3 regions of the Pontibacter russatus genome follow, and region 2 is predicted to be linked to each of the others. Evidence: riboswitches for the same ligand, from Rfam matches in the RefSeq annotation. Region 2 holds a riboswitch; each other region holds the start of a gene.
What was found. A riboswitch is a leader RNA that binds a small molecule or an ion and turns the genes downstream of it on or off. The one in region 2 is predicted to bind S-adenosylmethionine.
Positions count from the first base shown of each region.

Region 1: another riboswitch for S-adenosylmethionine. It lies ahead of GSQ62_RS04835 (phosphoadenylyl-sulfate reductase); the one in region 2 lies ahead of GSQ62_RS18820 (O-acetylhomoserine aminocarboxypropyltransferase/cysteine synthase family protein).
Region 3: another riboswitch for S-adenosylmethionine. It lies ahead of GSQ62_RS04865 (nitrite/sulfite reductase); the one in region 2 lies ahead of GSQ62_RS18820 (O-acetylhomoserine aminocarboxypropyltransferase/cysteine synthase family protein).

Region 1 is NZ_CP047984.1:1,159,169-1,168,999, reverse strand. It holds gene cysD (sulfate adenylyltransferase subunit CysD) at 1-201, opposite strand, end outside; gene GSQ62_RS04835 (phosphoadenylyl-sulfate reductase) at 294-1,013, opposite strand; SAM riboswitch class I at 1,354-1,456, opposite strand; gene GSQ62_RS04830 (hypothetical protein) at 1,601-2,320, opposite strand; gene GSQ62_RS04825 (transposase) at 2,485-2,763, shown strand; gene GSQ62_RS04815 (S9 family peptidase) at 3,148-5,355, opposite strand; gene GSQ62_RS04810 (acyl-CoA-binding protein) at 5,495-5,752, shown strand; gene GSQ62_RS04805 (putative signal transducing protein) at 5,811-6,254, opposite strand; gene GSQ62_RS04800 (CDGSH iron-sulfur domain-containing protein) at 6,275-6,499, opposite strand; gene GSQ62_RS04795 (hypothetical protein) at 6,708-7,511, opposite strand; gene GSQ62_RS04790 (GAF domain-containing protein) at 7,753-9,831, opposite strand, start outside.
Region 2 is NZ_CP047984.1:4,536,351-4,546,181, reverse strand. It holds gene GSQ62_RS18845 (beta-ketoacyl synthase N-terminal-like domain-containing protein) at 1-744, shown strand, start outside; gene GSQ62_RS18840 (aspartate kinase) at 911-2,242, shown strand; gene lysA (diaminopimelate decarboxylase) at 2,235-3,380, shown strand; gene GSQ62_RS18830 (hypothetical protein) at 3,536-4,210, opposite strand; gene metX (homoserine O-acetyltransferase MetX) at 4,632-5,693, opposite strand; gene GSQ62_RS18820 (O-acetylhomoserine aminocarboxypropyltransferase/cysteine synthase family protein) at 5,708-7,033, opposite strand; SAM riboswitch class I at 7,301-7,408, opposite strand; gene GSQ62_RS18815 (phosphoribosylaminoimidazolesuccinocarboxamide synthase) at 7,804-8,760, shown strand; gene GSQ62_RS18810 (STAS domain-containing protein) at 8,806-9,183, shown strand; gene GSQ62_RS18805 (ribonuclease Z) at 9,198-9,831, shown strand, end outside.
Region 3 is NZ_CP047984.1:1,172,524-1,182,354, reverse strand. It holds gene eboC (UbiA-like protein EboC) at 1-909, opposite strand; gene GSQ62_RS04890 (TatD family hydrolase) at 909-1,853, opposite strand; gene GSQ62_RS04885 (EboA domain-containing protein) at 1,941-2,858, opposite strand; gene mug (G/U mismatch-specific DNA glycosylase) at 3,125-3,682, shown strand; gene GSQ62_RS04875 (hypothetical protein) at 3,675-3,872, shown strand; gene GSQ62_RS04870 (hypothetical protein) at 4,005-4,295, shown strand; SAM riboswitch class I at 4,830-4,931, shown strand; gene GSQ62_RS04865 (nitrite/sulfite reductase) at 5,366-7,498, shown strand; gene GSQ62_RS21035 (TSUP family transporter) at 7,748-9,280, shown strand; gene GSQ62_RS04855 (trans-sulfuration enzyme family protein) at 9,411-9,831, shown strand, end outside.

The sequences.
Region 1 (9,831 bases), 1.6 Mb from region 2:
GTGGCCCGTGTCGATGTGTACCAGCGGGAACGGGAACTTGCCCGGCCGGAAAGCCTTCTCGGCCAGACGCACCAGCGTGATGGAGTCTTTGCCGCCTGAAAACAGGAGAGCCGGTTTCTGGAACTGGCCCGCTACCTCGCGCATGATATGGATGGCTTCCGCCTCCAGCTGGTCGAGGTAATCTAAATATCTCTTCGTCATATTTTAATTGTTCAATTGCTGTATTGTTAAATTGTTGAAAATTCAGGTATATGCTTCCAACCATTTAACAATCAAACCATTTAGCCTTTTAATTAACGTGCGTGCAGCCCGCACTCTTTCTTGGAGTCGCTCTCCCACCACCAGCGTCCTGCCCGGAAGTCCTCACCCTCGGCGATGGCGCGGGTGCAGGGGGCGCAGCCGATGCTCACAAAGCCTTTGTCGTGCAGCGGGTTGTAGGGGATATGGAGCTGGCGCACGGCCTCACGCACGGCGTCGAAAGACCAGGTCAGGAGCGGGTTGTACTTGATCATCTGGAAACCCGGGTCCCACTCCAGCAGCTGCAGGTCGTGGCGGGCGTCGGACTGCTCGGCCCTGATGCCGGTAATCCAGAGTTGCACACCCTGCAGCGCGCGCTTCAGCGGCTCCACCTTCCGGATATAGCAGCACTGCTTGCGGTTCTCCACCGAAGCGTAAAAGCTGAGCGTGCCTTTCTCTGTCACCATCTGCTCCACGGCCTCGTGCTGCGGGAAAAAGACCTCTATCTTTTTGCCGTAGTGCTCGTTGGTTTTGTGCAGCAGGTTGTAGGTTTCGTTGAAGAGGCGGCCGGTGTCCAGTGAGAAAACGCGGATCGGCAGGTTGTTCTCGAATATATAATGCGTGATGAGCTGATCCTCGATGCCGAGGCTGGAGGAGAAAGCGATCTGCCCCGGAAACTGGGCGGCCAGTATGGCGAGGCTCTCTTCTATGCTTTTGCCCTCCAGCAGGCCGAGCAGGGCCGGCATCTTGGTTTCTAAAGCTGATATCTGACTCATGTTGAAATATTAAATCTTAGTGGGTGTTCGTATATATGCCTTGCCTATATCCCTGTGGTATAACCAGTTCCGTTGCTCGCCCGTGCAAATTAAGCCAAAGGGCGGCGTTGCCTGATGAATAACCGAAACAGCATGGGAAAAAGGAACACCTTGCGGCGCAAAAGTACTGAGGGGTTGCATCTGAGGCAACAGATCCGGCAAGTTAGCAGCACTGCATACAGCAGCAACAACAGTAAAAAGCAGGGGTGTTGCGGAAATATGCCGAGGCAGGAAGGGTGGCAGCAAGGTGGCTACCGGAAACAAAAGGCGATGTGTAAGCTGTAGTTTGCATTATATCTTAAATTTATATGCTCCCGCCCCGCGGGATAGGACTTGGCACCTTCCCAAACGGGTGGTTGCCAGAGGGTCTTGGAGCCTATTCTCTCGCCTCTTCTATATAAATTTTACTGACGCTCAGGTCAATTATTAGTCAATTCGTAATTGAAGTACAAATTTAAGGCTTTTTTTGTTCAACTGCCTACTATGTAAGCGAAAATAAATTAACCGGGGCAGCAAAACCGAAGGCGCCGCCCCGGCTTTGGCAGCCGTCAGGCGGACAGCCGGGCCACGTACTTCACCAGCGAACGCTTGGCGATGGGCAGCAGCGAGTGCTCCAGGGGCACCGGTATCCGAGACACCACGGCAAAGGTGGCGGGGTTTGGCAGCGCCTGCCGTTCGCGCAGCAGCTGCCCCTTCAGGTTTTCGTGCGTCTGGGCCAGCCCGCGGCGCACTGTCTGCAGCAGCTGTGTGTTTATGCCCCTGTACTTTTCGTACGCGTTCTCAAAAACGGTCATGCGGTATATATAAACATGCGTTTCCTTGCCCGGGAAAGCATCCAGGAACAGATAGCCTTCGTCGTGGTACATGGGCGTGATGCCGACGGGGCTGATTTCGAGGTGGCGCTCCACAAAATCATACAGTTCCTGCCCAGACGCCACCGTCTGGTTGAAGCGCGGCGCGGCGTACGCGATAATCTCCTCGATCTGCTGCATCGTTTCGTCGTCTTCCACAATCTTCTGGTACACCAGCTCCAGCTTTTCGAAATCGGCGCGGCTGATGCGCTTGGGGAACGTCTCGTAGACCAGTTGCTTGTGCTCCTTCACCTGCAGCAGGTGGCGGTAGTGCATGATCAGGTCCGACAAGACGGGGTAGAGGCGGCGCTGGCCGAACTCGGTTTTGGCGGCTTTGAGGTAGGCCAGCAGCATGTACTTTTTGTACTCAAAATCGATGAGCCCCTCTGTAAGCCAGTTGATAGGTAGGGTTTTCATAAGCCTCCAACTTAATAGATTTTTTCTAAGAAACTGTTTCAGAACCTAAATGGGGTGAATAAATAAAGTTCTCACTTTGGTTAGGAAAGTTGAACGACCAACTATTCAAAACCTAGGTGATCACCAACTAAAAGAAAGAAAAAGGGGGCAGATATCCAAGCGACATGAGTAAGAAGGGCTGGGAGAGATTCAAACAGGCCCTCCCAGTTGTAAAAACCCCCAGCAAGCGGGGCGGCCGGCCCCCCTGCGGATTTAACAGAAGCATTGAACGCTATATTCTATATGGTGAAAACGGCTGCAGCTGGCGCAGCTTGCCGCATGACTTTCCCCGCTGGCAAACGGTCTATGGCTACTTCAGCCAGTGGAGCAAGGACGGCAGTTGGGAGGCGATCAATGCTTTTCTGGGCGAGAAGGCGCGCGTCAAATCAGGCTGCACAGCATAGGCTGGTGCTGGCAGGTGGTGCTGCGCACAGACGGTGCGAAAGGCTTCAAAGTGCTGCCGCGAAGGTGGGTGGTGGAGAGAACCCTCGCCTGGATGCTACATGCCAGGTGCCTGGTAAGGACTATGAGAAAAACAGAGTGAACTACCAAAGCATGAGCTATATTGCCATGATTACAATACTTATTAAAAGGCTTTAGTAGGTTTTACAACAGCCTCTCAGATACACCTGTTGTATGTGAACGTTTTAAAATAGGTTTACTTACAGGCTGACTCTGAAGCCGGATACTTGAGCGCCAGACATCACAAAAAAGAAGAAGCGGGCTGTAAGGCCCGCTTCTTCTTTTAAAAGTAAAAACAATTAACAATCAGCAACCAGCAATCCAACTTACTGGTTCTGCTCCAGCAGGTTCAGGAGGAATGCGTATTGCAGGGCTGTCTCTTTGTAGCGCTCGAAGCGGCCGGAGGCGCCGCCGTGCCCGGCCTCCATGTTGGTGTGCAGCAGCAGCATGTTGTCGTCCGTCTTCATCTCGCGGAGCTTGGCCACCCATTTGGCGGGTTCCCAGTACTGCACCTGCGAATCGTGGAGGCCGGTGGTGACGAGCATGTTCGGATAAGCCTTGGCTTCCACGTTGTCATAGGGTGAGTAAGACAGCATGTAGTCGTAGTACTGCTTTTCGGCGGGGTTGCCCCACTCGTCAAACTCGCCTGTCGTCAGTGGAATGCTGGTGTCGAGCATCGTCGTCACCACATCCACGAACGGCACGGCCGCCAGCACGCCTTTGAACAGCTCGGGGCGCATGTTCACCACGGCGCCCATCAGCAAACCACCGGCGCTGCCGCCCTGGGCAAACAGCTTGTCGGGATTGGTGTACCGCTGCTCAATCAGGTACTCCGCGACGTCAATAAAGTCGGTGAAAGTGTTCTTTTTCTTCAGCAGCTTGCCGTTCTCGTACCACTGGCGGCCCATTTCCTGGCCCCCGCGTATATGGGCGATGGCATACACAAAGCCCCTGTCCAGCAGGCTGAGGCGCACCGAGCTGAAGCCGGGGTTCATGCTGTTGCCGTATGAGCCGTAGCCATATAGCAGCGTCGGGTTCTGCCCGTTCAGCTCAAGCCCCTTGCGGTACACCAGCGACACCGGGATTTTGGTGCCGTCGTCGGCAGTGGCGAAAATGCGCTTTGCCTCATAGTTCTCCGGGTCGAAATCGCCTACCACCTCCTGGCGCTTCAGCAGCTCGCGCTCCTTCGTCTCCATGTTATAATCGTAGGTTGAGCTTGGTGTGGTGAGGGAGCTGTACTCAAAGCGCAACTCTTTGCTGTCGAAGTCGGGATTGGTGCTGATGTAGGCGGTGTAAGCCTCCTCATCGAAGTCTATATAATAATCCGTTTTCGGGTCGTTCCACTTCTTCACCCTGATTTGGGAGAGGCCGTCTTTGCGCTCCTGCAGGGCCAGGTAATCCCTGAAAATCTCGATGCCCTCCAGCAGCACGTTCTCGCGGTGCGGCACCACTTCCTTCCAGTTGGCTTTGCCCGGCTTGCTTACCGGTGTCTGCATCAGCTTGAAGTTAGTCGCACCGTCCTTGTTCGTGACGATATAAAACTTATCGCCGAAGTGGTCCACGCTGTACTCCAGGCCGCGCTCGCGGGGCTGTATCACCTTAAACACGCCGTTCGGCTTGTCCGCGTCCAGAAAACGATACTCGTTCGAGAGCGTGCTGCCGCTGCCGATGATGATATAGTCGTCGGATTTGGTTTTGTAGACATAGGTGCTGAAGGTCTCGTCTGCCTCGTGGTATACCTCCTTGTCCTGGGCGGCAGGCGTGCCCAGCGTGTGCTTGAAGATTTTGAAAGAGCGCAGCGCCGGGTCCTTCATGGTGTAGAACACGGTTTTGTTGTCGTTGCCCCACACGGCGCTGCCGGTGGTGTTGGGAATGGCGTCGGGCAGCAGCTTGCCTGTCTTCAGGTCTTTGAAGCGGATGTTGTATTTGCGGCGGCTCACGGTGTCTTCGCCGAAGGCCAGCAACTGGTTATTGGGGCTCACATCCATGCCGGCGGCGGCATAGTAGCTAAGGCCCTCGGCACGCTCGTTCGCGTTCACCATCACCTCCTCGGGCGCCTCCAGCGTGCCTTTTTTGCGGGCGTATATAGGGTACTCCTTGCCCTCCTCGTAACGCACGTAGTACCAGTAGCCATCGTCCTTGAACGGCACCGTGGCATCGTCCTGCTTGATGCGGCCCACAATCTCGTTGAACAGCTTCTCCTGCAGTTCCTCGGTGCCGGCCAATCGTTGCTGCGTGTAGGCGTTCTCTGCGTTCAGGTAAGCGATCACCTCCGGGTCCTCGCGCTGGTTCATCCAGTAATAGTTGTCGATGCGCGTTTCGCCGTGGGTGGTGAGTTCCTTGGGTAATTTTTTGGCAACGGGCGGTTGCGGCAGCTGCGTGGTAGGGGCCTCGGCTATTACCGCCGTATCAGCCGCGACAGTAGCGGCGCTGCTGCCACTGCCGGTGTTGCTGGAGGTGCAACCGGGCATAAAGGCCACGCAAGCGGAGAGTAGCAGGGCCGGGGCAGCAGCTTTCGTCATAAAGTTTTTCATATTTATCGTTGTGCTGGTTTATATAGGCGCAAAGGTCAGAACAGAGCCGTTAAAAATAGCGAATATTAAGGGATAAATATGCTGCAAGCAGCCCGATATTTCTTAATTTGACGCATCACGCTACAAGTATATATAACGTATGGCGACACAGGCAGAATTCGAAGAAGCGGTGGAAAGATCAAAGGCCCTGGCAGCGCGGCCAAGCAACGATGTGCTGCTGCAACTGTACGGCCTCTACAAGCAGGCCACCGACGGCGACGTGAACACGCCCCGGCCCGGCGGTTTCGACTTTAAGAGCATCGCCAAATGGGACGCCTGGAAGGGGCAGGAGGGGAAAAGCAGCGAAGAGGCCCGGACGGCCTATGTGCAACTGGTGAATGACCTGTCGGGAAAGTAGGGTATGGCCGCTGCCACCCGGGCATATATAGCCAATAGATTTCGACAATTCTTCCTGCTTACTTCCCTTTCCAGTGATTGCCGCAGTTGTAGCAGATAAATTTCCGGCTGAAGAAGGGCACCGGGAAACCCAGCAGGAGGTAGCTGAGGGAGAAAACCGTTTTGTTGTATTTCTCCTCGCCGACGTTGTCGGAGCCGCAGACCGGACAAACCCGGGCGGGAACGTGCTCCTGCAGCGGCGGGGCCAGCTCCAGGTCGTCGGTGTACAGGAACTCCGAGGTGCCGCCCTGTATCCTGGCCAGTATGGCGCGCGCCTCTTCCTCATCCTGGGCGGTCACCTTCAGCTTTACGCCGCCCACGGCCACCGAATAAAACGGCTGTGCCCCCACAATGTGCTCATCGCCCAGAAAGCAAAGGATGCCCTCTGCCTCCAGGCGGCCTTTCAGGATGTAGGCCTCTGTTACCTCGTTGAAAGTGGCGATGGTGACGAAGCGATCGGCCATGCGGGTGGTGCGTTAAAGTGCTATTGCTTCTTTGGCGGAAGGTCGAAGGCAACAGCCTCGTGCTCAAAATGCCCCTTGTGGGAGCCGTCGCAGAAAGGCTTGTTCTGGGAGCGCCCGCAGCGGCAGATGGATACCAACTCCCGGCCGCCCAGGCCATATACGTTGCCGTTCTTGTCTACTATCTCAAACTCGCCCTCTACCCGTAGCGAGCCGTTGTTGTTTACCGTTATTTTAGTTTTAGCCATCTTTAATGTTTGTTATATGTAGGTTATCATGCCAGCAGACAGACGAAGCCAGCTTGCGGTTTTGTCTATATAGGATTGCCGCCGGGGCTACAAATATAGCGAAATAGGCGGACAACTGGTGAAACGCACGGCAGTTGGAGGGAATAAAACAAAACCGGCCCCGGGCAGAGCCCGGAGCCGGTAAGGGAAATCTATATATCAACTTTACTTAGTTGCTGTAGAGGTAGCTGTAGGCCTGGCTCTTGCCGCCGGGCTTGGTTACCGTCTGCGTCAGCGGGAGACCGCGCTCATCGTAGGTATAGGTGTAGGCGTACGCATAAGTTTTATTGCTGTTGTGTACCAGCGCCTTCGAGGCCACCAGGTTATTGGGGCTGCTGGCGCTGCCCGGCTCCGCAAATGCGTAGAAGGGGTTCTGGTTTGAGTCGTAGGAGTAGGTGGTGGTGGAGAAAAGGCTGGCCTCGCCCTTCCCGTCTACCACGTACTGCTTCTCCTCGGCGTAGTTGCCGTTCGGCAGCAGGGCATAGGTGGTATAGGATTTCTGCCTGGCCTCCTTCTTGTCGTTCACCTCAAAAAGCGACTTCTTCTTCAGATGCTTCTCCTCGTCGTATTCATACGTGGCATAGGCGGTGTACTCCAGATTGCCGGCATTGTAGTAGGTCATGTCTGTTTTGGCGAGCAGCCCTTTGTCGTTGTAGGTATACACCTGCTCCGAGAGCAGCGCGTGGCTGCCGGCGGCGTGCGTGGTGGTCTTCAGCAATTTGCCGCTTCCGTCGCGCTCGTATTTCTCAAAGGTTTCGAGTTCGCCCGTTTTTTTGTCGTAGTGGTTTAACTGGCTCAGGTTCTTGCCGGAAAACACATACGAGGTCACTTCCGCGGAGTCGGCCAGGATATGGGATATCACGCCTTGGGTAAACTCCGGATTTACAGATTCCTGCTCATTTTTCTCGCAGGAGCTTAGTGCTACCACGCCACAGAAAAGGAGGGCGGGCATCAGTCTGTTTTTCAATTTCATTTGGCTAAAAGTTGAAATGATGAAACAAGGCCTGCTTTTGCAGGTTGCAGTCAAAACGCAACTTCTGTTTTAATAATTGCACAGGGTCCAAAAAAATATGAGCGGCGGGCTGCTGCCCGTGGGGTGCGGAGGGCCATAAGCAGCTATATTTCAGGTTGTAAGGCATTGGGTGCAGCCGCATGGGCGGGCGCATAATTTCTTCAAATATGAAAATTTATATATAAGGGAAAGGGCTCCGGTCTCAGTTCAGGCTCGCGCTGCTGGCAATGCTCAGCAGCTCGTCTCCGGCGTCAATGTTGTGGCGCAGTTCCTCTTTGAAGTTAACCGATACGCGCAGCGCCTTCAGGCCCGGCACCCCCGGCAACTCCTCCACCTCCAGGTGCTCCACCTGCCGGTGTATATATCCCTCCGACTGCAGGAAGTCGATGTAGCGCTGGTACTCCGCCACGTCTTTCTGCTGCGAGTACACAATGGCGATTTTGCCGGGCTGCGTCAGGCGCTCCTCGGAGCCGCGCAGCGTGGCCTTGTCAATCCGTTTTTTGACGATCTCGTAGCGCACGTTGTTGGCGCCGTCCACGTCGAACTTCTTCTCGTCGAGCCTGAACCGGATGGAGATCGGGTCGCTGTGAATGAGGATGAGCTGTGTTATCTCGAGGGGCAGCTTCAGGTTTGCCCGCAGCTTGTGTATGCGCCGGGCTATCTCGCAGGTGAGCATCAGTTGCCAGAGGCGCATGTTTTTGAGGTAAATGGGCTCGAAGCCGCCTTTGTTCAGCAGCGAGGCGCCGATATAGATGTTGTACTCCAGGCCATCGGTGCGGTACTTCTCGAAATAGTGCGGGAACAGGCGCTGCGCCTTCTCCTCCTCCCGGTCCAAGAACGTGGAGATGGTCTCGTTGATCATGAAAAGGCTCTCCTCGTATGCCCGGCGCTTGTTGTACACCACCCGGTAAGGGTTGTTGATGGCGTCGCGGTAGGCTTGTATGGCGGGCTGCGCCGCAGGGTGCTTTTTCATGAAATGGTCGAAGAGCGGCTCTATGTCGGCGCGCAGGAAGTCCAGCACCAGCACCTCGTCGCCGGAGCCCAGTTCGCTCACGATGTTCTGCGAGAACGTGTCGATTTTATATACCAGCTCATCCAGGATGGAGAGCGGCAGGCTGTCCTTCACCGCCAGTATCACTTCCTTGGCCAGCACCAGTTGGTCCAGCAGGTCGCCCTGTATGGCCTTGTTGCGCTCGGTGGCGGAGCCCCGGATGTCGGAGGCGCCGTAGAGCGGGTATATGTCCCGGAAAATGATGGGCTCAATCTCGGAGCTGGCGTTGCGCTCCATCTTCTCCAGCAGGTTCACGGCGGCCTGCGTAAAGCGCCACTCCACCACCGGGTGTATGGCGGTGTACTTCTCCTTGATGATACTCTGGATGCTGTTGCGCAGTTCCTCCAGGCTGCGGTTGATGGCCAGGGCAAACAGGGGCAGCAGCTCCTTCAGCCGGATGGTGGCCAGGGCGTTCAGCTCGCCGGGTATCGGCGAGGCCAGCTCCATCAGCCCGATGGTGTGGCCGTCGTACTGCAGCGGCGCGATAATCAGATTGCGGATCCCCTGCTCCAGCAGCTTCTGCTCAATCCGCGACGGATTGGAGAACACCTCCAGGTCTTCCACCACTATGGTGTTGCCCCGCTGCAGCACAGGCTCATATATGGAGTTTTGCAGGTCCTTCAGTATCAGGTCGCAGTCCTGCGTCAGCACCAGGCCGTTCCAGATCTTGCGGGCATAGCTGGTGTCAAACTCCTGCAGGGTGGGGCACGAGGCAAAACCAAGCCGGATGCCCGGCAGGCCGAACAGAATACGCAGCTTCTGCTGCAGGTTCAGGAAGCCCTCCTGCGTGTTCACAGAGTCGCGCTTCAGCAGGTCGAAGCGCAGCGACGAGAGCGTCTCCTCGTTTGTCACCTCCGTGAAATCATATATGGCAAAGCCCGTAAACTCGAAGCTCTCCGGCGGCAGCTTCATCATCCAGAGGTCCAGGTCGTTGTAGCGGTTTATCAGGAAATTGATTTCCCGGGGGCTCAGCTTCCTGATCTCTCCCTTGGCCTTCACCTCCATAAACTTCAGGTCGATGATGAGCTTGTAGTGGCGCGGCAAGCCCGTGAACTTGTCCCTGACGGTGAAGATAAAGGGCTCGTCGATGCTGAAGTTAGCGTTGTAGAATTTTTCGAGGATGAGCGTGTAGGCCGAGAGCGTGAGCCGGAAAAGCAGGGTTTTCGGGTCCATGTTCAGCTTCTGGGTGTGGCTGCCGCCGTCCAGCAGTTGCAGCTCGTCCAGCTTGGG
Region 2 (9,831 bases):
GGTGGCGCGCACATCAGCCACTCCATTACCTGCAGCACCGCCCTGATGGCCATCGCCAACGGCGCCGCCTGGCTGAAGGCGGGCATGGCGCGGCGCTTCCTGGCCGGAGGCACCGAGGCTCCCCTTACTCCTTTTACGATCGCGCAGATGCAGGCCATCGGCATCTACTCCAAACTGGCCAGCCAGCCATACCCTTGCCAGCCATATGCCGTGGAGAAGCAAAATACCTTTGTGTTAGGCGAAGGAGCCGCTGTGTTTGCGCTGGAGCAGGTGCCGCAGGCACAGCTAAAGGCGGGAGATAGGATAGTGGAAGCCATCGGGTTAGGGTTTGAGCAAATCACCAGCAAGACAGGCATTTCTGCGGAGGGCCTGAACTTTCAGAAGTCGATGCGGCACGCGCTGGCCCAGTTGCCGGAACAGGAGCGCCGGATAGACCTCATCATGACCCACACCCCCGGCACCCGCGCCGGCGACAGCGCGGAACTTGCCGCCATCGCAGCTGTCTTTGGCCCTACCCTTCCTGCCATCACCACGAACAAGTGGCTGATCGGCCATACCCTCGGTGCATCCGGTGCCCTCAGCCTGCAGTACGCCCTCCATATCCTGCAGCACCAGCAGTTCGCGGCCATTCCTTATCCCAACCTGCTGTCGCAGCGGCCCGCTGCTCGTATAACGCGCATTATGGTGAATGCCGCCGGTTTTGGGGGCAATGCGGCAAGTGTTATCATAAGGTGCCACGGGTAATGGAAAGCGTGTCTGAACCAGAGGAATTTCAATGGCGTTCATAGGAAATTTAAGAGCTGGCGTCTGGCAGTACTCATTAACGACTTTAGTTTGGAGAAACATAACGTTATGCGTAGTTTTTTGCTATTTTTGCGGCGTAACTAACATTCATTTTTGAATTAAATAAATGAGAATCCTGAAGTTCGGCGGCACCTCCGTGGGATCCGCTGAGAGAATGAGGTCGGTCGCCTCGCTCATCCAGGGCGATGAGCCAAAGATTGTGGTGCTGTCTGCCATGTCGGGCACCACAAATGCCTTGGTGCAGATTGCTGAAACGCTGTACCAGAACAAGAACGCTGAAGCGAATGCGCTGATTGATGCGCTGCACGATAAATATAAACAGGTGGTGGAGGAACTCTACACCTCCTCCGAGAAAAAGAAACAGGCCAACGACCTGCTGACAAACCACTTCGACTACCTCCGCGCCTTCACCCAGGACCTGTTCACGGTACACGAGGAGCGGGCGGTGCTGGCGCAGGGCGAGCTGCTTTCCACGGCGCTGTTCCAGTTCTTCCTCGAGGAGAACGGCATCCCCTCGGTGTTGCTGCCTGCGCTCAACTTCATGAAGATTGATGAGAACGAGGAGCCGGACGCTGCCTATATAGCGAAGCAACTGCAGGTGGAACTGGCAAAATACCCGGAGGCGAAGCTGTTCATCACCCAGGGGTATATATGCCGCAACGCGTTTGGGGAGATCGACAATCTGAAGCGGGGTGGCTCCGACTACTCCGCCTCGCTGATAGGCGCCGCCGCCGACGCCGACGAAATCCTGATATGGACCGACATTGACGGGATGCACAACAACGACCCGCGTATCGTAAAAAACACGCACCCGATTGCGCAGCTTTCCTTTGACGAGGCGGCGGAGCTGGCTTACTTCGGCGCCAAAATCCTGCACCCGAGCAGCGTGACGCCCGCCAAGCAGAAGAACATTCCTGTTCGGCTGCTCAACACGATGGCCCCTGAAGCCAAAGGCACCACCATCTCCGCAGAGCGGATCGGCGGCAGCATCAAAGCGGTGGCAGCGAAAGACGGCATCACGGCCATCAAGATAAAGTCGGGCCGCATGCTGCTGGCCTATGGTTTCCTGCGCAGCGTGTTTGAGGTGTTTGAGCGCTACAAAACGCCCATCGACATGATCACCACCTCCGAGGTGGCCGTGTCGCTGACCATCGATAACGACAAAGCGTTGCAGGAGATCGTGGCGGAGCTGGAAAAATTCGGCCAGGTGGAGGTAGACCGCGAGCAGACGATCGTGTGTGTGGTGGGCGACTTCATCGCCAAAAACAGTGGCTCCAGCCTGAAGATATTCGAGTCGCTGAAGGACATTCCGCTCCGCATGATCTCTTTCGGCGGAAGCAGAAGCAACATCAGCGTGCTGATAGACACCAGCAAAAAAGTGGAGGCGCTCACAAAACTGAACGAGGGAATTTTTGACAGGAACACATCAAATGCTTAACCTGAACCTGGAGGAGTTGCAACAGCATCCCACTCCTTTCTATGCCTACGACCTAAACCTGCTGCGCCAGACGCTGCAGGCCGCAAAGCAGGAAGCCGGCAAGTATAACTTCTATGTGCATTATGCCCTGAAGGCAAACGCCAACGAACCCGTGCTGGACGAGATGCGCCGCCATGGCTTCGGGGCCGACTGCGTGAGCGGAAACGAGATAAAAGCCGCTATCGTGAACGGCTTCGCGCCGGAGCAGGTGGTATTTGCGGGGGTGGGGAAATCGGACGACGAGATAAACTATGCACTGGACCAGGACATTTTCTGCTTCAACTGCGAGTCGGGCCACGAGCTGGAGGTGCTGAACGAGCTGGCTGGGAAAAAGGGGAAAATAGCCCGCATTGCGCTGCGCATCAACCCGAACGTGAACGCCAACACGCACAAGTATATCACGACCGGCCTGGAGGAGAACAAGTTCGGCATAAACGCCTGGGAACTGGAGCAGGTGCTGGCACAGTTGCAGCAACTGGAGCATATAAACCTCATCGGCATCCACTTCCATATCGGCTCCCAGATCACGGACCTCTCGGTGTTCCGGAACCTGTGTACGCGGGTGAATGAGTTTCAGGAGTGGTTTGCCTCACGCAACGTGAGCCTGCAGCACATCAACGTGGGCGGCGGCCTGGGTGTGGATTACTACCACCCGGAGCAGCAGCCTGTGCCTGACTTTGAGGCTTATTTCGGGCTGTTCGACCAGTTCCTGGAAGTAAGGCCTGGGCAGGAAGTGCATTTCGAACTGGGCCGCGCGCTGGTGGCGCAGTGTGGCACGCTCATCTCCAAGGTGTTATATATCAAAAACGGGCAGAACACGAACTTCGCCATCCTGGATGCCGGCATGACCGAGCTGATCCGCCCCGCGCTGTACCAGTCTTACCACAAGATAGAGAACCTGAGCAGCGGCAGAGGCGAGGTGCGCTACGATGTGGTGGGCCCTATCTGCGAATCGTCTGACTGCTTCGGGAAAGCCGTGCTGCTGCCGGAAACCAAGAGAGGTGATTTGATTGCCATCCGGACCGCAGGTGCCTACGGCGAGGTGATGTCTTCGGCCTACAACCTGCGCGACAAAGCGAAGGCCATATATATGCCCTAAGAAGCGTGCGGACCTATATAAACAGGCAGCCCCGACACCTGAGTGCCGGGGCTGCCTGTTTATATAGGATTAACTCCATTAATGCTCCGAATACTCCGGGTGCAACTCATGGCCATTTATACCTGGGGCTTGTGCCGCTGGCCATACTGCTTTAACTACCGGCTCAGCGACACGACAAAATCAGGCTCTGCCTGCACAATTCCCTTTTTGCCCTGCAGGTAGTTTACGAAAGCAAGTGCATTGCCCTGTGAGTTGTCGTCTAGCTTTACTATATATAAATTGCTGCCGTTAGACGGCAGCACCTCCGCATTGAATTGCTTCGCCAGTTCCTGTAAGTGCTCCTTCCCTCCTGCCTCCACTGTAACCAGGGCCTCATTCGTTAAGCCAAGCAGCTCATCGCCGTTCATGAAAAAAGGGGCGGCATAAGTGATTTGAGGGTTGCCTGCCAGTTCCTGCAAAGCCACTTCTACCTGGCCTGGGTTTAACCCGTCTGCAAGCGCCACGCGGTGCAACTGCCCGGAACTCATGGCCACCTGTTCTGCTGCTGCCTCCTTCACAAAGCCATACTGTGCCAGTATAGCCTGCTCCTGCTCGGCTGACAGGCCGCTTGCAAAGGCCACCAGCACCTGCTTCGTGTACACGCTGCCAAGGCTCTTTTGCTTTTGGTTGGAAATGTAAGCGTAATTTGTAAATGAGCTTCCTGCCTGTGCTCTTAATAGCTTAGGCCCGGCCTTTACATTGCGTATGGGGGCAGGCCCATCCTGCCTGCAGGATGAGAATGCAAAAAGAAACAGAAAGCAGGTGAAGTAGAGCGTTAGATTTTTTTTCATGTCCGTACAGATAAGCGCCATCAATCTGCTTATATGTACGGTCAAAAAAGCTTTTCAGCTACAAAATATCAAACTAAATGGATTCTTGATATTGCAATTGTCCTATTCTTTAAAAGGCTGTGCAGAACAGGAAATAATCAAGGTATAAACTGGCATGTATGAACCTGGTCAATATATCTCTGTTAACTGCTGCAAGAGAGACGTTAACCCCCTCCTCAACCTATAGAAGAGCAGGCATAGGCGCTCAATCTACTGCTGCTTGTGCCAATTACGCCATCCCGCAAAAGACGCTCATTCGCTCATGCCAAATTTGATGGCCCATCAGGCTATTCACGCGCAAATGTAGCTTCGCCTGCTCTAATCATATATGGGCTGAGTGGCTGATATATGAAATCAGGCAATGCCCAGATAACCAATGCCTTTAGTGCTCCTGCCGCGCATAACCTACTGCCGCTACTTTTTCATCTTGCCGGTAAAATTGCGTCACCGCCTCCTTTAGCTGCGGAAACTCCACCAGAAAGCCGTCATGCCCGTAGTTGGAGCGGATGAGGTAAAAAGAGGAGCCGCCCACATGTTCGTGCAGGAAGCGCTGCTCCTCCACCGGAAAGAGGATGTCCGTGTCCACCCCCACAAAGAGGCAGCGGGTCTTCAGCTGCGCGAGCGCCTTCTCCAGCCCTCCCCTCCCACGGCCCACGTCGTGCGAGTCCATGGCTTTGGAGAGTAGAAAATATGTATAGGCATTAAACCGATTCGCCAGCTTCTCGCCCTGGTACACCTGGTAACTGGCAGCCCTGAAATTGTCCAGGGCGCTTTCGTCCTTTTCCTGCTGGGTGGCGGCGTAGGTGTCGTAGTGCCTGTAAGAAAGCATGGCAATGGCCCGCGCCGTTTTGAGCCCCTCCCTGCCTGCAGCCTCCGTGTCGGTGGCCCAGCTGGGGTCCTGCCGGATGGCCATGCGCTGGCTCTCGTTGAAGGCGATTCCCCAGGGCGAGTGGCGTGCGTTGGAGGCCACATGCACCAGTCGCTCGAACACGCCCGGCTGCAGCAGCGTCCACTCCAGGGCCTGCTGCCCGCCCAGCGAACCGCCAATCAGGGTATGCACCCGCGCCAGCCCCATCTCCAGCCGCAGCAAGTCAAAGGCAGCCACCACGTCCCGGTTCGTCACCTGCGGAAAGGCATGGTAGTAGGGTCGCTGCGTCTGGGGGTTCAGGCTGAGCGGGCCGGTAGAGCCGTAGCAGCCACCCAGTGCGTTCGCGCATACCACAAACCACTCCCGCGGGTCATACAGCTTCCCTTCGCCAAACAGGTCGCACCACCAGTCGGTGAAGTCGGAGCTGCCCGTGAGGGCGTGGCACACCCACACCACGTTGTCGCGCTGCTCGTTCAGGGTGCCGTAGGTGGTATAGGCAAGCTGGAAACCAGGCAGCGCCGCGCCGGTCTCCAGCCTGAAGGTATCGTTATAATGAAAAACGTGATGTGATGGCATGCTTGCGAATTGAATTATAATGCCGCCTTTGGCTGCGACTCACGCACCCTGGAAAAGGCCTGCTCAAAATCTGCCTTGATGTCGTCGATGTGCTCAATGCCGAGAGATACGCGCAGTTGCGTGGGCTCCACCCCTGCGTTCAGTTGCTCGGCGTCCGAAAGTTGCTGGTGTGTGGTGGAGGCCGGGTGAATGATCAGCGTCTTCGCATCGCCTACGTTGGCCAGGTGGCTCACCAGTTCGAGGCTGTTCACAAAAGTCTCCGCCTGCTGCTTCTCTCCTTTCAGCGTGAAAGACAGCACCCCGCCGAAACCGCGCTTCAGGTATTTCTTCGCCAGTTGGTGGTACTCGCTGCGCTCCAGGCCGGGGTAGTTCACTGCCTCCACCTGCTCGTGCTGCTCCAGCCATCTGGCCAGTTCCATGGCGTTCTCTACGGTTCTTTCCACGCGCAGCGAGAGTGTCTCCAGGCCCTGCAGCAGCAGGAAGGAATTGAACGGACTGAGCGCCGGGCCGAAATCGCGTAGGCCCTCTACACGGGCGCGGATAGCAAAGGCAATGTTGCCGAAGGGGCCGTCTGCCCCGAACACCTCCCAGAAATTCAGGCCGTGGTAGCCCTCAGAAGGCTCCGAAAACTGCGGAAACTTGCCGTTGCCCCAGTTAAAGTTGCCCCCATCCACAATCACGCCACCGATGCTAGTGCCGTGGCCGCCAATCCATTTTGTAGCGGCCTCCACCACCACGTTCGCGCCATGCTCAATCGGGCGGAAAAGGTAGCCGCCCGCGCCAAAGGTGTTGTCCACCACCAGCGGAAGGCCGTGCTTCTTCGCCAGCGCCGCCAGCGCCTCAAAATCCGGAACGTTGAAGCGCGGGTTGCCAATCGTTTCGGTATAGATGGCCTTGGTGTTTTCGTCAATCAACTTCTCATAGTCCTCGGCCTTGTCAGTTGCGGCGAAGCGGGCCTCGATGCCCAGCCGCTTGAAGGACACCTTGAACTGGTTGTAGGTGCCGCCATACAGGTAGCTGTTGGTGATAAAATTATCCCCGGCCGCCAGTATGTTAGTGAGCGCGAGGAACTGGGCCGCCATGCCGGAAGCCACCGCCACTGCTGCCACGCCCCCCTCCAGGGCCGCCATGCGCTTCTCAAACACATCCGTTGTGGGGTTCATGATGCGGGTATAGATATTGCCGAATTCTTTGAGGGCGAACAGGTTGGCCCCGTGCTCCGCGTTTTTGAAAGCGTAAGAAGTGGTCTGGTAAATCGGCACGGCGCGTGACTGCGTGGTTGGGTCAACTTCCTGGCCGGCGTGTATTTGTAAAGTTTCGAAGTGCAGTGTTTTTGACATGGCTGTTCAGTTTATGGATTTGAATGTTGGTTTAGAAAGCGGTTTTCGCCAAAGCTCATGGATGGCGGGCCAAAGCCAGCGGGTGACGGAGGGAGGCGGCAGTTGCCCGGCTTGTCAGCAGATGCAACAACACCACATGCCGCACAGGGGCGTGCGTATCATGGCGGCACCGGCAGAAGCAAAGCCAGTGCTTCGTGCCGGTGTTTCCGCTGGCGAAAAAAATAAACTGTGCTGTGTAGGCTTGGTCCCCTTATTCATGTTCGTATCAATTTATATCCTTCCGGGTGTTCCGGAATCAGGAATTAGCACCTTAACTTCGGTAGTTAGGTTGCTAGAGTTTCCCAGAGCCTGTCTCTCCACTCTTCTTTATAAATCAAATTCCCGAAGGGATGCTTGACTTGATGTTACAATGATAAAGCGCGAAAAAAGCAAATCCAAATAAAAACAGCGTTTTTTGTATCTGCTGCACTTTCTTTCTCGTCGTAGGGCCTTCTGCCGCTTTCGTTGCCGGGGCCGCAGCTGAACCCCGGGGTTCAGCTGCGGCTATTAAAGGTGTTGCAACATATATAGGCACATACCTCAAGCTACTTGCATTAATACTAATGATAGCTTCTATAGTATAAAACCTGATGCATCCGGCCACAGTATAATCCAACATGAAACGGAACCCATATCCCCCTTGCCACATCCTGCCCCGCAACAAGACTCTGAAATATTTCCAGGCCTCCAAAATATAGTTAACTTTGCCCGTCTACTACGACACCGACTAAATGGAGGCCATTAAAGAAACCAATTTCTCGTTTGCCGGTCAAACCGGCTTTTACAGGGGTAAAGTTCGCGACGTCTACTTTTTCGATGACAAGCTGGCTATTGTAGCAACCGACCGCATCTCGGCGTTTGATGTGGTGCTGCCGCGCGCCATCCCTTACAAGGGGCAGGTGCTGAACCAGATAGCCAGCCTGAACCTGAGAGCCACTTCCGATATTGTGCCCAATTGGGTGCTCTCGACGCCGGACCCGAACGTGACGGTTGGCTACAGGTGTGAGCCCTACAAAGTGGAGATGGTCATCAGGGGCTACCTGGCAGGGCATGCCTGGCGCGAGTACAGGGCTGGCAGGCGAAGCATATGCGGCGTGGCGCTGCCCGAGGGCCTGCGCGAGAACGACAAGCTGCCCGCGCCCATCCTGACGCCCACCACCAAAGCCGGTGAAGGACACGATGAGGATATTACGCGGGATGAGATTATGGCCAAAGGACTTGTATCGGAGCAGGAATATAGTATCTTAGAGCAATATACGCGAGCGTTATATGCCCGCGGCACGGAACTTGCAGCACAGCACGGACTGATTCTGGTTGATACAAAATACGAGTTTGGCAGCCATGACGGTAAAATTTACCTGATCGACGAAATCCATACCCCCGACTCCTCCCGTTACTTCTACAGCGAAGGCTACGAGGAACGGCAGGAGAAGGGGGAGCCGCAAAGGCAGCTGTCGAAAGAGTTTGTGCGGCAGTGGCTGATCGAGAACGGCTTTCAGGGCCAGGAGGGCCAGACGGTGCCGGAAATGACGGATGCCATCGTGGCTGGTATCTCAGAGCGCTACATCGAGCTGTATGAGGTTTTCACAGGCCGGAAGTTTGTGAAAAGCAGCTACGAAAACGTGCTTAACCGGATAGAGGAGCACATTCGAAACAATAATTTTAGCACCGAAAATAGAGAATATTAAAGTACTTTTTGGTACATTCGCATCTAAATGTTTACTGGTAGATCTATGAAGTATACGATTGATAAGAAGGAAAACTATACAATTATCACGATTGACGAGAAGAAGCTGGACACTTCCATTGCGCCGGATTTGAAGTCTGAGTTCGTGAAGTTGAATGCCGAAGGGATCACCAACCTGATTCTTGACCTGAGCAACGTAAAATACACCGATTCTTCAGGCCTGAGCTCCATTCTGATCGCCAACCGCCTGTGCAACTCCTCCAGCGGGCTGCTGATTCTGACCGGCCTGCAGGACCATGTGATGAAGCTGATCACAATATCAAAGCTGGAGTCTGTGCTGAATATCCTGCCAACGGTAGAAGAGGCCATTGACCGCGTGTTTCTGCATGAGATTGAGCAGGACCTGACCAACAAAGAAGACTAAGGAAGCCGCCCGCTGTGGATTTCGAACTCAGGATACTGGGCAGTTCGTCGGCCACACCCTCGGCAAACAGACACCATACCGCGCAGGTTCTATCCATTGACAACCAGTACCATTTGATAGATTGCGGTGAAGGAACGCAGATGCAGCTGATGCAATACAAGATAAAGCATCAGCGCATCTGCAATATTTATATCAGCCACCTCCATGGCGACCACTACTTCGGCCTGCCCGGCTTGCTCTCCACCATGCATCTGCAGGGCCGCCACACGCCCCTGCACCTCTTCGGCCCTCCCGGCCTTTCCGAGATTTTAACCCTGCAGTTCAAATACGCCGGCACCAACCTCTGCTTCCCGCTAGTTTTCCATGAGCTGGAGACGACCGCGCACAAAAAGATTTTCGAGAACAAACAGCTGACGGTACACACCCTGCCCATGGAGCACCGCGTGCCCTGCTGTGGCTTCCTCTTCCGGGAGAAGCAGAAGTCGCGCCCGCTCATCAAGGAGAAACTGCCGTCCTTCCTCACGCCGCCACAGCTCGTGCGCCTGAAGTGGGGCGAGGACATTGCCGACGACCTCGGCCATATACTGGTTTATAACAAGGACGTGACCATGGAGCCGAAACGCAGCCGCAGCTACGCCTACTGCTCCG
Region 3 (9,831 bases), 1.6 Mb from region 2:
TCAGGTGACGGCAAATTTGCGGGCTATATAGGTGGAAACCGGCAGCAGCAGCAGCACCAGCAGGCCGTATTGCCACCCTGCGAAGCCTGCGGCCATGCTCGCATTCATCACAATCAGGGCCAGTATGCCCGCCTTTACGGCTTTGATGATGAGCTTCGGCTCTTTGGTGGGCATGGCCCGGAGCAGGGGCGGGAAGATGAAGAACGCGAACAGCAGCAGAAACGGCAGGCTATATCTGAAAGTGAACTGCGGCAGCAGCGACAGGCTGATGATGCCTCCCAGCACAAGCGCGTACATCAGCACGGCTCCCCTCAAAGCGGCGATGTTGCCGCCATGCACCTCGCCGCGGCTTATCATGGTGATGGCGGCGATATATAAGATTGGGATCAGGGCGATGAACCACAGCTCCTCTACGGCTGCCGGCACGGCGCTCATGCCCAGCAGCAGGTTGCCGCCACGGCAGGAGCCCATGTTGACCGGACCCAGCAGGTTGTGGTGCTTGCCTTTCCAGTCGTAGAGCAGGGCCAGTAAGGCTACGGCCAGCGCCAGCGCAGCGCTTAGCAGCGACACCTGCCAGGCCGCCAGCACCCCACCCGCCAGCAGCAGCGCGCCCACGGCGGTGGCTCCGCCCACGGTGGCTTTTCCGCTCGGGATGGGCCGCTCCGGGCGCTCCACCCGGTCAAGCTCCGCGTCGAATACATCGTTGAACACCACGCCGCCGCCGTACAGCCCGATGGTGGAGAGCACCAGCCAGCCCAGCGGCTCCAGCGTCTCGCCGGTTAGGTTAATTTCCCAGAACGGGCGCGAGAGCAACATGCCGGAGGCCGCAAAACCCATCATGATATCGGCGATGGCGGTAATAATGTTGGCCGGGCGCATGAGCCGCAGGTAAGCCCCGAGTCGCGACATTACCGTATGAATTTTGATCCGAACTCGCCCTCGTCATTCTCCAGTTCGCCCACTACAGGCGTCTGACCGCCCCGCAGCACCGTACTGCCGGAGAATTTCTCGCGCTGGTCCACGGTGGCAGGCGTGAGCCAGTCGGACTCGTGCATCTGGCCGCTCTTGCCGAAGGCGTCCAGCGCATTCTGGTAGCACACTTTGCGCACATCCTCCAGCGATATGCCGCGCTCCAGCATCAGGGCAGCCGTTTTCGGCACCGAGAGCGGGTCGCTGATGCCCCAGTCGGCGGCGCTGTTGACCATGATGCGCTCCGTGCCGTACTGCTTCACTACCTCCACCATGCGCTCGTTGCCCATTTTGGAGTTCGGGTAGATGGTGAAGGCCGCCCAGAAGCCTCTGTCCAGCACATCTTTCACCGTCTCCTCGTTGTTGTGGTCCACAATCACCATGTCTGGGGCAATGCCGTGCTCCAGGCTCACCTCCATGCTGCGGATAGTGCCGGATTTCTTGTCGCGGTGCGGCGTGTGTATCTGCACGGGCATGTTTGTTTCCTTGGCCAGTTCCAGTTGCAGGCGGTAGTATTTGTCCTCGGTCGGCGTCTGGTCATCGTAGCCAATCTCACCGACGCCCACCACGCCTTCCTTATATATAAACAGGGGCAGCAGTTCCATCACCTGCTCCGCCAGTGCCTCGTTGTTCGCCTCTTTGGAGTTCAGGCCGATGGTGCAGTAATGTTTGATGCCGAACTGGCTCGCCCGGAAGCGCTCCCAACCCACCAGGCTGCTGTAGTAGTCTTTAAAGGAGCCAACATCGGTGCGCGGCTGGCCCAGCCAGAAGGCGGGCTCTATAATGGCCACAATGCCCGCTTTCCGCATGCGCTCGTAGTCGTCGGTGGTGCGGGAGGTCATGTGGATGTGCGGGTCTATGAGCATCAGGTTTTGCGTATTCATATATGTTTTATAACGGATGTGAGCGTATGGATTACTTTTGATTTAGCCTTCTATATCAGTCCGGCGGCCGATGGGATTCCGGTTCGTTTAGGTTCTGTCAACCTTGTAGGGCTCCTGCATCGTGGCGTTGCGGCCGATGTAGCCCCAGTTCAACTCGCCGCTTTCCACCTGCTGCTTCAGGTCTGGGTGGCTGTTCAGCAGTTCCCGGGCCGGTCCGAAGCTGCTCTGGGCGCAGGCCAGCGCAGCGGCCTCGCGCTCCAGCTCGTCGGGCTGCGAAAAAAGCCTTTGGATGTCGTGGATGGTGTGCTCGTCTATAAAAGGGCCTACGGTGCGCCACAGTTCCGGCGACACTGGCCGGCCGGCGGCCCAGCGCTCGTGCGCGTAGTCGGAGAGCATGCGGGTGAGCTCGGAGTTGCTGCGCTGGTCAAGGCCATGGATGCGGTAGAGCGGCTTGCCCACAAACAGCGTCTTGAGCACGAGCTGGTTCCAGGCGTCTTCCTCCATATACTCAGAGGGGAAGGGGTTATCCAGGGCCACGGCCTCGTACACGTCACCAATGTTGGTGCGCACGCCCTCCGAGGCCCTTTTGCTGAATCGCTCCGGGTAAGGCAGCAGGGGCAGGCTGCCATACAGCGCCACCTGCTCGCCCATATCCGCCGTTCCGAAAAGCGTCTCGACCTGCTTCACAAAGGCGTCGGCGTCCTGCGCGGGTAGCGAGAGCAGCAGCAGCGTGCGGGCTGCCTGGTCGGCGGTCCAGCGGCTGGGGTTGAAGCCTGCCCGCAGGGCATCGGCCTGCGCTAGATCAGCTTCTGTCAACTGCAGGTGCTCTTTGCCCACGAAGCGCGGCGCGGCGCTGAAGGCGAGGTAAAAGTCTTTCTCCTTTGCGGACCCGGAGCTTACCAGTTCGGTTTTCTGCGTGAGCCATGCACGGCCTTGCGGCGTGGTGCTGCGCTCGAAGATGCCTTTCAGAAATGCTTTGGTTGCGGAGATGTCTGCCTGGTACACGGTATGATCTGGTTTAAGGTAAACAACAAACTAAGGTACAGGTGTTTTCGGTATATAGGCTGCTGGCAGCCGCCCCAACGGCATCCGTACTGCGCTGCGCCAGGGCCCGGCAAACCGGTAACCAGCCTGATCCCGCTGCTGCGGACTAGGTAGAAAGTTTAAACATTGAATAAAAGGGTGCCATGCGGCGGGGCAGGCAGGCGACGCGGCCTCCTACAATACCCCTATGCTGTTGCAACAAGCACCCACAGGTAAAGATAAAAAGAATGATGCATATATATAAACCTACAGGAGAGGAAATATTAGCCGCCGCCGGAAAGTCGTTGCCGGACGTGCTGGCCCCACACCTGCAAGTGCTCTTCTGCGGCATTAATCCCGGCCTCTACAGCGCGGCCACCGGCTATCATTTCGCCCGCCCCGGCAACCGCTTCTGGCCCACCCTGTACCGGGCCGGCTTCACGCCGCGCCTTTTCCAGCCACACGAGCAGGGCGAACTGCTCACCTACGGGTATGGCGTCACCAACTTCGCGGCGCGGGCCACGGCGGCGGCGGCAGAACTGAGCCCGGCAGAACTGCGGGAGGGAGGGGAACTGCTCCGGCAGAAGGTGTTACTTTATCAGCCACAAGCCCTGGCGGTGCTGGGGATTACGGCGTACCGCACCGCCTTTGGGTTGCGCGGGGCAGTGCTGGGGCTGCAGCCGGAAAGAATCGGAGAGACGGAACTGTGGGTGCTACCAAACCCAAGTGGCCTGAACGCCCACTACCCGCCCGCTGCACTTGCCAGGGCATACGAGGCATTCAGACTGGCGCTGAAGTGTGATTAGACTAAAAGCAGTAAAACTAAAAGCCACTGCTGCGGATTATGCTCATAACCAAACCTTTTCTGCGGAGCAGGCTGCTGAGGGGGCGTGGCAGTTGCCCTGTATATGGGCAGAACAGCTTATTTTATATGAGAATATGGATCATGAAATTAGGGGTAAGGGTATAGAAGATTTAACTGTATATACATTATAATTACATTCACCCTTAAAATAATACTCTATACACAGATTTGAAATACTATTGCAATTATACGTTAACCAGTTGAACTATACTGCTTTCTGCCTTGTCTCCTTTATATAACCACTAAAATTTTTAAAGACTGCTATGAAGGAATTAGAAAGAATCGAGAAGGGACTCAACAAAAGCAAAACTTTACTCTACAAAGCTGACCAGCAAGGGCTTGCCTGCTCTTTTGTGAATGGGGGACTGGTGATTGATTCTTTCGTGATTCAGGATGATGTGCTGGCAGACGCTCTTTCCAAAAAAGGAATGAACGGCGTGGTGGAAGGAACGAACTTCGAGCTGCTGAAGAGCAATTACTCCTGGTTCTCCGTTCACGTGAAAACGAAGAGAGTCTACAGGCAGCTTGAGAAAGGCTCCGAAGCAATGGCTTAAACCTTACACTGAAACAGCTGCGCGCTGCAGGGCAAGCAGAGACTGTTTATATATCAGCAAAGGCCCTCCCCGTATACGGGGAGGGCCTTTGTGCATTTGCAGCGTAGAGATGTTTACGAAGGTGTGCCGGCATCACGTTGAACGTTGTTGACGCGAGTGTGCTGTTCATATGAGGTAGGGGCGTGGCCGCCGCCGGAATTTATCAAGACACTGCTTTTCCATATATAATCTTGTGTGGCTGGCAAGGTACAACTGACAGAGAAAGTTGTTTGGGCGGTGACGGCGCCATATATAGCCTGGCGGGCGGGGAGCGATGGAACAAAAAGCCGCCGATTTTGTTGATAAACCTGAAATTCAGGCCGCTGAGACGTAGGCCGCTGTCCGGCCAATCACCGCCTGTAACGCCCCTATGGCTGTGCAGCCATAGGGGCTGAAACGGGAGGAACGAAAATAATCTCCGGATTTTTATCAATTTGATATACAAGTGAGATTTATTTTTTACTTTTGTGAAGAATACTATTGCTACCCGCAATAAATTTATAGACGAAGAGGCGAGAGAACAGGCTCTTAGAACCTCTGGCAACCATCCTAACGGAAAGGTGCCACATCCTGCCCGACAAAGGGGAAATATAAATTAGAGAACCATGAACAAAACATCAGGCACTTTCCCATTCACCCGCTTTCCTCATCCTGACAATCTTGCCGCATCGCTGCCTGTGATGTGCTGTTGTTGCTGCCGTTCATCCTTCTAACTAAAGTGACGCCCGCCCGTGCCGGCACAGGCATGCCGCAGGAAGCAGGGGAACGCATCACCCGCCCATTTTTTAACAACACAGGAAGCGGCGCAGCCACAAGTTTATGACATCTACCATTGTCTCCTTTATCATATATAACAAAGCCTCCGGCCTTTTGCCCGACGGTGCGCGGCGCGGCACTTGTGGCTGTTGTTGAATGCCCCTGCCTATATGGCTGCCTCTGTGTGCTTTGCGGCAGGCACTTCTGGACCCTCATAATTTAAATAGCAACCCGAGCAGAAGCCTTGACCGGCTCATCCACTAAAATACTTTTGTATGCAAACCTTTAGATCCGAAATAGAGAACCCGATAGTTGAGAAGGATATCATTGAGCTGGAGAAGAAAATCCGCATGTACCGCACCGGCAAGATGCAGGAAGACAAGTTCAAGAGCCTGCGCCTGGCGCGCGGTATATATGGCCAGCGCCAGTTGGGGGTGCAGATGATCCGCATCAAGCTGCCTTTTGGCCGGGTCACCACAAAACAGCTTCTGCATATAGCCGGCATCTCGGATGAGTACTCTACCGGCAACCTGCACCTGACCACGCGCCAGGACATACAGCTTCACTTTGTGAGCCTGGACAGGACTCCCGAGCTCTGGACCCGACTGGATGAGGAGGACATTACCATCCGGGAGGCCTGCGGCAACACCGTGCGCAACGTGACGGCGTCGCCGGAGGCGGGCATCGACCCGAATGAGCCTTTTGATGTGTCGCCTTACGCCGATGCCACCTTCCGCTACTTCCTGCGTAACCCGATTTGCCAGGAGATGGGCCGCAAATTCAAGATTACCTTCTCTTCCAGCGACCGCGACACCGCCATGAGCTATATCCACGACCTGGGCTTTATACCTAAAGTGCAGGAGGTGAACGGAAAACTGGTGCGCGGCTTTAAAGTGGTGATCGGGGGCGGCCTGGGGGCACAGCCCATGCTGGCGCAGCCGATGTACGAGTTCCTGCCCGCCAACCAGGTGATTCCGGTGATTGAGAGTGTGATCCGGGTATTTGACCGCTATGGCGAGCGAAGCAACCGCAACAAGGCCAGGTTCAAGTATGTGATCAGCAAGATAGGGCTGGACGAGGTGATGCGCCTGATAAAGGAAGAGACCAGGGCGCTGAAAGTACACAGCTTTGAGGTGGATGAAACCGTGGACTTCACGCCTGCGCTCCCGGCCCCGAAAGCCATCCCGGATTATATCATTGAGAACACGGAAAAGTATGACGCCTGGCTCAAAACCAACGTCTTCGCCCAGAAGCAGGAGGGCTACTTTGGCATCTATATAAAAGTGCCGACCGGCGACATCAGCTCCGACACAGCCAGAATACTGGCTCCGTTGGTGCGCGACTTTGCCGGCGACGAGATACGCGTAACCCAGAACCAGGGGCTGCTGCTGAAGTATGTGAAGCAGGAGGCGCTGCCCTACTTCTTTGCGCAACTGGAGGCCCTGAACCTGGCGGAGCCGGGCTTCGACAGCGTGGCCGACGTTACCACCTGCCCCGGCACCGACACCTGTAACCTGGGTATTTCCAACAGCACCAATTTTGCCAAAGTGCTGGAAGACATCATCATCGGGGAGTACCCGGAGCTGATCTTCAACACCGACATCAAAATTAAGATAAGCGGCTGCATGAACTCCTGCGGACAGCACGGCATCAGCAACATCGGCTTCCATGGCTCGTCGCTGAAGAGCGGCAAAAACGTGTTGCCAGCGCTGCAGGTGCTGCTGGGCGGCGGCACCGTCGGGAACGGCGTGGGCCGGGCATCAGACAAAATCATCAAGGTGCCCAGCAAAAAGGCAACGGACGCGCTGCGCTACGTGATCAACGACTACTACGCGAACAAAGAGGACAACGAGCGCTTCAACGACTACTACGACCGGCAGGGCAAAAACTATTTCTACCAGCTGCTGAAGCCGCTGGCCGACCTGACCAACCTGACGCCGGACGACTTTATCGACTGGGGCCACCAGGAGGAGTACTCGACGGCCATCGGCGTGGGAGAGTGCGCGGGTGTGATGATTGACCTCGTGGTCACCCTGCTGTATGAGTCTGATGAGAAACTGGAGTGGGCCGCCGAGGCCCTGGAGGGCAAGCGTTTTGCCGATGCCATCTACTACGGCTACGGTTCGTTTGTGAGCACGGCTAAGGCGCTGCTGCTCGATAAGGGCCTGAAGGGAAATACCCAGATCGGCATCATCGATGATTTTGACGCAAATTATGTGGCGGAAGGCACGTTTGCCTTTGAGCCCAGCTTTAAAGAGACGGTGCTCCAGCTAAACCAGCATGAGCCGTCGGAGGCATTCGCCCGCGAGTATATAGGCCAGGCGCTGCTGTTTCTGCAGCAGGCCTCCAGCTACCGCCAGCAGCAGCGGCAAATGCCTTCGCCAAAGCCGGTAGAGCGTGGGGCGTAGGCAGGAATTTTGAATAACTGAATACTGATATCTGAATTCAATTATTCAGTATTCAGTTGCTCAAAATTGACTGAAGATGGCATCAGGAAGGTAAGATATATAGCAGGCGGTAAGAAATGATGCTGCCGCCGAAGCGGTCCTAAAGGCCATCGTGGGTAGGGCAGGTGCGGCAGGGCCAGCAGCCAGAAACAGGTGCAGGAACCGATAAACGCGTAGCACCTACCTCACAAAGGACGACATACGAGATACATGAGCAGTTCGCAGAATACAATACAAGACTCTCCCCCGGCTACGGTGCAGCCGGTTATCAACCCGCTGTTCCCCGTTTTCCTGAAACTGGAGCAACTGCAGACGCTGGTAGTGGGAGGGGGCAACGTAGGGCTCGAGAAACTCTCGGCCATCCTGGCTAACAGCCCGCAGGCGCAGGTGCTGCTGGTTGCCCCGGCCATATTGCCCGAAATTGAAGAACTGGCCAGCCGCCACCCGCTGGTGAGGCTCGAGAAGCGGGAATTCCGGGAAGAGGACCTGGCGGATCGTGACATTGTGCTGGTGGCGACGGACGATCATGTGCTGAACGTGACTATCCGGGACCTGGCGAAATCGCGCAAGATTCTCACCAACGTAGCTGACACGCCGCAGCAGTGCGATTTCTACCTGGGGTCTATCGTGCAGAAGGGCAGCCTGAAGCTCGCCATCTCCACCAACGGGAAATCCCCGACAGTTGCCAAGCGCCTGAAGCAGGTGCTGAACGAGGCGCTGCCTGATGAGATAGAGCAGGTGCTGGACAAACTCACCAGACTTCGCGCCCAGCTCACCGGCGACTTTGCTTACAAGGTGAAGCGCCTGAACGAGGTGACGGAGGTGCTGGTGGAGCCCAAAGCCCCTGTCGCCCGTAAAAAATCGAGGTACAGCACTACCGTTGTGCTGATGCTGGTGCTGGCGGCCATATCCCTGATGGTGACGGGGCACCTGCTCTTCAGCTATATCCCTTTCAGCACCATCGGCCACTTGGCCCTGGACGTGGCCGCGCAGGTCGACAGAGAGATCCTCATCTTTATACTGGCTGGTTTTGTGGCCCAACTCATCGACGGAGCCCTGGGCATGGCCTATGGCGTGAGCGCCACCACTTTCCTGCTGAGTTTCGGCATATCGCCGGTAGCGGCCAGCGCCAGCGTGCATGCCTCCGAGATTTTCACCTCGGGCGCCTCCGGCTGGATGCACCTTAAATTCGGCAACGTCAACAGCAAGCTCTTCAAGACCATTGTGGTACCCGGCGTGTTGGGGGCCATAGCGGGGGCTTACCTCCTCTTTACGCTGGAGGAGTACATCTACCTCATCAAGCCCATCGTGGCGGGATATACCCTGTTTCTGGGCATTCTCATTATCCGGAAGGTACTGAAGAAGCGTGTAAAGAAGAGCCCTGTGACGCGGCTTGGCATGCTGGGTGCTGTCGGCGGTTTTATGGATGCCATTGGCGGCGGCGGCTGGGGACCGATTGTTTCCTCGACGCTAATAGCGAAGGGCCGGCACCCGATGTACACCATCGGCTCCGTGAACCTGGCGGAGTTCTTCGTGTCCTTTGCCAGCTCGGCGGCCTTCATCTCGCTGGCAGGCATTTCACACTGGCAAATCATCATCGGCCTGATTCTGGGGGGCACTATCTCAGCGCCGCTGGGCGCCATGCTTGCCCGGAAGCTTCCGGTGAAAACCATGATGATCATCGTCGGCATTGTCATCATCATCGTCAGCCTGCGCATGATTTTCATGACCTTCTTCGGGTAGCATGCAAGTAGATGGCCAAATCCCTAGGGAGAAACGGCAGGCCATGCGTACCTTTGCCATATATAACCTAAGACTTTACCTGGCCACTGTCTGCCGATAGCGCGGTGCAGCCTTAACAAGCATATATAAAATGTCTGATAACGAAACAAAGGCCATCCGGCTGCAGGCCAAACGCAGCCATAACCGGGAGCACTCCGTGCCTCTTTACCTCACTTCCAGTTTTATTTTTGACAGTGCCGAGCAGGCCCGCGCCGTGTTCGCCGACGAAGAGGCGGGCAACATCTACTCCCGCTTCTCCAACCCGAACGTGGACGAGCTGGTGCAGAAAATGTGCTACCTGGAGAAGGCGGAAGACGGCTTTGCCTTTGCCACGGGCATGTCGGCGGTGTTTACCAGCATGGCCGCGCTGCTGAGCGCCGGAGACCACGTGCTGGCCGGTCGCGCCGTGTTCGGCTCTACGCACCAACTGCTCACCTCCATTCTGCCGCGCTGGGGCATTACGCACTCCTATGCCGACGCCGACAAGCCGGAGGAATGGGAGCGCCTGATTA